DNA from 2 places in the Stenotrophomonas sp. YJH_SMC_69 genome. Region 1 is predicted to be linked to the other one. Evidence: riboswitches for the same ligand, from Rfam matches in the RefSeq annotation. Region 1 holds a riboswitch; the other holds the start of a gene.
What was found. Region 1 has a riboswitch for glycine ahead of AC5P8F_RS04105 (trimeric intracellular cation channel family protein). Riboswitches for the same ligand answer to the same signal wherever they lie in the genome.

Region 1 (3,378 bases):
CTTTTACTGGTATTACTTTCCGAAGCCACTGGCGGAGGAAGGACTGCGCTCACCCTGAAGAAAGCTTCAGACGCATTCCCGAAAGCCGCCAGCGAACCTGGCGGCTTTTTTCATGCCGCCACGCTGGGGACCCCAACGTTCCGGAGATCTCCTGCAATGCCCCCGCACACCGACGACCTGCGTATCCGCACCATCGAACCGCTGACACCGCCTGCCCAGCTGCTGGCGATGCTGCCCTGTGACGATGAAGCCTCCGACACCGTCAGCGCCTCGCGCGCGGCCCTGCACCAGATCCTGCACGGCCGTGACGACCGCCTGGCAGTGGTGGTGGGCCCGTGCTCGATCCACGACCCGAAGGCCGCCATCGAATACGCCCAGCGCCTGAAGCCGCTGCGCGACGCGCTGGCCGGCGAACTGGAAATCGTCATGCGCGTGTACTTCGAGAAGCCGCGCACCACGGTGGGCTGGAAGGGCCTGATCAACGACCCGGACCTGGACGGCAGCTTCAGGATCGACAAGGGCCTGCGCATCGCCCGCGGCCTGCTGCGCGACATCAACAAGCTCGGCCTGCCGGCCGGTGTCGAATTCCTCGATGTGATCTCGCCGCAGTACATCGCCGACCTGGTGGCGTGGGGCGCGATCGGCGCGCGTACCACCGAAAGCCAGGTGCATCGTGAGCTTGCCTCGGGGCTGTCGTGCCCGGTCGGCTTCAAGAACGGCACCGATGGCAACGTGAAGATCGCCGCTGACGCGGTGGGTGCGGCGTCCAATCCGCATCACTTCCTGTCGGTCACCAAGCAGGGCGGCACCGCCATCGTGTCGACCACCGGCAATCCGGATTGCCATGTGATCCTGCGTGGCGGCAAGCAGCCGAACTACGACGCCGGCAGCGTCGCCGACGCCTGCCAGGTGCTGGCCAAGGCCAAGCTGCCGACGCGCCTGATGATCGACGCCAGCCACGCCAACAGCCTGAAAAACCCCGAGAACCAGCCGAAGGTGATCGAGGACATCGCTGTTCAGCTGGAAGACGGCGAACAGCGCATCGTTGGCGTGATGATCGAGAGCCATCTGGTCGGTGGCCGCCAGGAACTGGTGGAAGGCCAGCCGCTGGTTTACGGGCAGAGCATCACCGATGGCTGCATCGACTGGGACACCACCGTGACGGTGCTGGAGCGTCTGGCTGCGGCCGTGCGCGCCCGTCGCGACGTGAAGGTGTCCGAAGCAGCCTGATCGAAACCGCCTGAGTGCGGCACGTGTGTGGATGGCGGCCAGCGCCTGCGGGGGTGCGGCCGCGATCAGGGCCGGTCAGAGTTGGAGGCCGGCCCATCTGCACCGGCGATGCGCCTGGCGCTGCGCATGAGCGACAGCGCCAGGTACATCGCCGGGGTGGTGATACCGCTTCCTGTAGCGTCGAGCCATGCCCGACCTGCGCGCGAAGCGCGTTGGTTTGCTGCAAAGAGCAGTCGAGCATGGCTCGACTTTACGAAGAGGCTCAATGCACTTCGTCGTGGTACACGAACTTCGGCATTTCCCAGCGGTAGTGGATCGCCAGCAGGCGCAACGCGAAGCCGCCGCCGAGGCAGCACAGGATCGCGGTGGCATCGGCCACGCCCCAGTGCAGCAGCAACAGATAGGCCGCGCCGGTCAGCAGCGCGATGATCGCGTACAGCTCCTTCTGGAAGATGAGTGGCACCTCGTTGCAGAGGATGTCGCGCAGCACCCCGCCGAACGCGCCGGTCAGCATGCCGGCGATCAGCACGATCGGCATTGCATGGCCGGCTTCGCGCGCGATCGAGCAGCCGATCAGGGTGAAGGCGATCAGGCCCAGGCCATCGAGCACCAGGAAGGTGCGGCGGAAGTGGTGCATCCAGCGCGCCACCCAGGTGGCGATCAGCGCCGCGCATACGGTGAAGCCCAGGTACTCGGGATGCTTCACCCAGCCCAGCGGATAGTGGCCGAGCAGGATGTCGCGCAGCGAGCCGCCACCGAGGGCGGTGACGCAGGCGATCATGACCACGCCGAACAGGTCCATGCGGCGGCGGCCGGCGGACAGTGCGCCGGTCATGGCTTCGGCGGAAATGGCGATCAGGTAGATGATGGACAGCAGCATGGGACAGGCTCCGGGCGCGGTGGGGCCGGCCATGCGCGACCGCCGCCACTGCCTGCGCAATGACGGGACGATGACCGGTGCCGCTCCCGCTGTCCTTTTGCCTGAGAGTTCAGCGGCATGGGCCGCGTGCCCCTTCGGCGGATCGTCCCGGGCATGCCCGGTGACCTCTCTCCAGCTCGGCGAGTCGAATGCATGGTTGGTGGGATTCCAGCCCACCGGCCTGAGCGATCATGGGAGCCTGCGCCTTCGGCGGGCGCCAGCGCGGCGCCTCTCTCCTGCATTCGGGTGCCAGTATATCCGCTGCAGTGCAGCACGGCATAATCCAGGCATGGCCTCGTCCGTCCGCCCGTGGTTCCTGTACCTGCTCGAATGCCGCGATGGCAGCTATTACGCCGGCATCAGCACCGATGTGGAGGCGCGTTTCGCCGCCCACCAGGCCGGCAAGGGCGCGCGCTACACCCGGGCCCGGCCGCCGCTGCGCGTGCTGGCCGTGCGCGAATACCCGGACCGGGCCGCCGCCTCGCGGGCCGAGTGGCAACTCAAGCAGCAGCCCCGCGAACGCAAGCTGGCCTGGCTGCAGGCAACGGATCCTGCGCTTCTGTAGAGCCGAGCCCACGCTCGGCTGTTGTTCCGTCTGCCCGATGCGGGAGCCGAGCACGGGCTCGGCTCTACAGTAGATCCACGCCCTGCGTGGATGGGCTACCCGGCCCATGCGATGATCGCCCCGCGCCCAGAGCCGGAGACCCGGATGTCCACGATTGCCCTGCTGTTCGCGCTTTCCGCATCAACGAGCCCTGCCGCCGACGCCGCCACGATCGCGGCCATCGAAGCCACCTGCCACGACTACGTCGATGGCCAGCTGGAGGCCGACCCGCAGCGCGTCGCCCGTTCCCTGCATCCGGACCTGGCCAAGCGCGCTGTGCTCGGCGATACACCCGACGAGCGCCTGGGCCTGCGCCGGATGTCGAAGGAAGAGCTGGTCTCGTTGACGAAACAGGGCGCGCTGAAGACCCCGAAGGATCAATGGGATCGCCGCTGCACGGTGCTGGACGTGACCGGCAACGCGGCCTCGGTGCGGCTGGAAACCCCGTGGTTCGTCGACTACTTCCACATGGGGCGTTTCGACCAGCGCTGGGTCATCGTCAACGCACTGTGGTACCCGAAACCGAAGGCGCACTGAGCGATGCGTGCCGCCGGCAACGCATGGATCTCCGTCGTCGTGCTGGTCGCCGGCATCGCGCTGCTGCCTGGCCTGCTGTATCTGCTCG
Region 2 (3,378 bases), on a different contig from region 1:
AACACGAAGCCGGCGCCGAAGAACCCAGCCTGGCCCAACGCCAGGTGCAGCGGGCTGGCGCTGAGCAGCGGCGACACCACGCCGGCCACCACGGTGCTGATCATCAGCTGCACGAAGGCCTGCAGCGACGAGGCCAGGCCGCGCTGGTGCGGGTACATGTCCAGCACCGCCAGCGCCAGGATCGGGAAGATCAGCGCCATGCCCATGCCACCCAGGAAGATCGGCAGCACCGCCCACGGCAGCACGAACTGCGGCGCCAGCGCCACGTAGCCGACGTTCAGCAGCACCGACAGCGCGCACAGGCCGAAACCAATGGATACCTGGCGGGTGGGCGTGGTGTGCCCGGCCATGCGCCCGGACAGGAACGAGCCGGTGGTCATGCCGCCGATGGTGGGGATGAACAGCCAGGCGAAACCGCCCTCGCCCAGGTGCAGGTGTTGCATCACGAACACCGGTGCCGAGGAGATGTACAGGAAGATGCCACCGAAACCGATGCTGCCGGCCAGCGCCAGGCGCAGGAAGCGCGGATTGAAACCGATGCGCACGTAATCACGCATCAGCACCCGCGGCGACAACGGAACGCGCGCTTCGAGCGGATGGGTCTCCGGCAGGTAGCGGGCGGTGGCCGCCAGCAGAACCAGTGCGAACACCACCAGGAACCAGAAGATCAGCGGCCAGCCAGCACCGCTGAGCAGGATCCAGCCACCGATGATCGGCGCGATCGCCGGGGCGATGCCGAACAGCATCGACACCTGGCTCATCAGCCGCTGCGCGTCGTGACCGTGGTACAGGTCGCGGATCACCGCGCGGCCGACGATCATGCCGACGCCTGCGGACAGGCCCTGCAGGGCGCGGAACCCCAGCAGCGTGGTCAGATCCGTGGACAGCGCACAGCCGACCGAGGCGCCGACGAACACCACCAGGCCGCCGAGGATCACCCGCTTGCGGCCCCAGGCATCGGACAGCGGGCCGTGTGCCAGGCTCATCAGGCCGTAGAACAGCAGGTACACGCTGATGGTCTGCTGCACCGCCACCTCGTCCACCGCCAGGCGCTGGGCCAGCTGCGGGAACGCTGGGAAGATGGTGTCGATCGAGAACGGACCGAACATGGCCAGGCCGGCGAGCAGCAGGGCCATGCGGCGGGTGGAAGGAGCAACAGCGGCGGTCATGGAGAAGGCGTCCGGCAGGGCCATGCGCGGCACGCACGGCGGGCGCCAGTCCCCTGCAGCAGGGACGGCGCCAGATGAATTCGGGTATCCGCCCATCATAGGTGGGGATTGCGCCTGATGCCATGCAGCAGTGCACAAAACGCACGGGCGGGCCATCGGCCATTCAGGCGCCGCGGCCGGGCCCGCAGGCGGCTGGCGCGCCCGCAACGGGCTATAATCGGCGGGCAACACGGTGGGAGAAGCGGAACACCGCTGCCGAAGGCGCAACGCCCGTAATCGCTCAGGCCCGATACCACCCGTAACACAACTCTGGAGAGACCGGTTCGATCCGGCGCCGAAGGGGCACGAAGCCGCGGTTTTCCGCGCTTCCAAACTCTCAGGCAAAAGGACAGAGGGGCGCCCCGCAGACCGCCGACCGGCGGCTTGTGCCCGTGCGTGTGCCCTTTCCTGACGGATCCTTCGCCATGTCCCAGAACACCCCTTCCCTGCGTGAGCTCGAGCACCACAATGCGTTCGTCGAGCGCCACATCGGCCCCAACGATGCCGAGATCGCGCAGATGCTCGACGTCGTCGGCCACGCGTCGCTGGATGCGATGACCGATGCCATCGTACCGGCCAAGATCAAGTCGCCGGCGCCGCTGGCACTGCCGGAATCGATGACCGAAGTGCAGGCACTGGCGAAGATCCGTGCGATCGCCGACAAGAACACCGTGCTGCGCAGCTTCATCGGCCAGGGCTACTACGGTACCCACACGCCGAACGTGATCCTGCGCAACATCCTGGAAAACCCGGCCTGGTACACCGCCTACACCCCGTACCAGGCCGAGATCTCGCAGGGCCGCATGGAAGCGCTGATCAACTTCCAGACCCTGTGCGCCGACCTCACCGGCATGGAAATCGCCAACGCCTCGCTGCTGGACGAAGCCACCGCCGCAGCTGAAGCGATGACCCTGGCCAAGCGTTCGGCCAAGTCGAAGTCGGACACCTTCTTCGTGCACGACGCCGTGCACCCGCAGACCCTGGAACTGCTGCGTACCCGCGCCGAGCCCATGGGCATCGTGCTGCGCGTCGGCACCCCGGCCGAGGCACTGGAAGCAGAAGCCTTCGGCCTGCTGCTGCAGTACCCGGACACCTTCGGCCAGATCGGCGACTACAAGGCGCTGGTCGAGGCCGTGCACGCGCGCGGCGGCCTGGTGGCCGTGGCCACCGACCTGCTGGCGCTGACCCTGCTGGCCGCCCCGGGCGAATGGGGTGCGGACATCGTGGTCGGCAACAGCCAGCGTTTCGGCGTGCCGTTCGGCTTCGGCGGGCCGCACGCCGCATTCATGGCCTGCCGCGACGCCTACAAGCGCTCGATGCCGGGCCGCCTGATCGGCGTCTCGGTCGATGCCCAGGGCAACCCGGCCTACCGCCTGACCCTGCAGACCCGCGAGCAGCACATCCGCCGCGAGAAGGCCACCTCCAACATCTGTACCGCACAGGTGCTGCTGGCGGTGATGGCCTCGATGTATGCCGTGTACCACGGCCCGGAAGGCCTGACCCGCATCGCCCGGCGCACCCACCGCCTGGCCTCGATCCTGGCCGCCGCGCTGCGCGAGGCCGGCGTGCAGGTCGGTGGCGACTTCTTCGACACCCTGCATGTCACCGGCGTGCACGCCGATGAGATTCACGCCAAGGCCCGCGCCGCCGGTTACAACCTGCGTGCGATCGACAGCGACTCGGTCGGCATCAGCCTGGACGAGACCGCCACCCGCGCCGACGTGGTCGCACTGGCCGCCGTGTTCGGTGCGCAGGCCGACGTCGACGCGCTGGATGCCAGCACCGCCGATGCGCTGCCGGCCGGCCTGCTGCGCCAGTCCGCATTCCTGACCCATCCGGTGTTCAACACCCACCACAGCGAGCACGAACTGCTGCGCTACCTGCGCTCGCTGGCCGACAAGGACCTGGCGATGGACCGCACGATGATCCCGCTGGGCTCGTGCACCATGAAGCTCAACGCCACCGCCGAGATGATCCCGGTGACCTGGCCGGAGTTCTCGCAGATCCACCCGCTGGTGCCGGCCGACCAGGCGCTGGGCTACAAGGAACTCATCGACACGCTGGAAGCGATGCTGGTGGAATGCACCGGCTATGACGCGGTCAGCCTGCAGCCGAACTCCGGCGCGCAGGGCGAGTACGCCGGCCTGCTGGCGATCCGCGCCTACCACCG

Region 2: another riboswitch for glycine. It lies ahead of gcvP (aminomethyl-transferring glycine dehydrogenase); the one in region 1 lies ahead of AC5P8F_RS04105 (trimeric intracellular cation channel family protein).

Annotation. Positions count from the first base shown of each region.
Region 1 is NZ_JCAFTS010000002.1:212,815-216,192, forward strand. Features, by position in the region: gene AC5P8F_RS04100 (3-deoxy-7-phosphoheptulonate synthase) at 157-1,230, shown strand; gene AC5P8F_RS04105 (trimeric intracellular cation channel family protein) at 1,493-2,110, opposite strand; glycine riboswitch at 2,190-2,295, opposite strand; glycine riboswitch at 2,309-2,398, opposite strand; gene AC5P8F_RS04110 (GIY-YIG nuclease family protein) at 2,439-2,714, shown strand; gene AC5P8F_RS04115 (nuclear transport factor 2 family protein) at 2,859-3,290, shown strand; gene AC5P8F_RS04120 (hypothetical protein) at 3,294-3,378, shown strand, end outside.
Region 2 is NZ_JCAFTS010000013.1:96,157-99,534, reverse strand. Features, by position in the region: gene AC5P8F_RS18690 (multidrug effflux MFS transporter) at 1-1,169, opposite strand, end outside; glycine riboswitch at 1,469-1,571, shown strand; gene gcvP (aminomethyl-transferring glycine dehydrogenase) at 1,634-3,378, shown strand, end outside.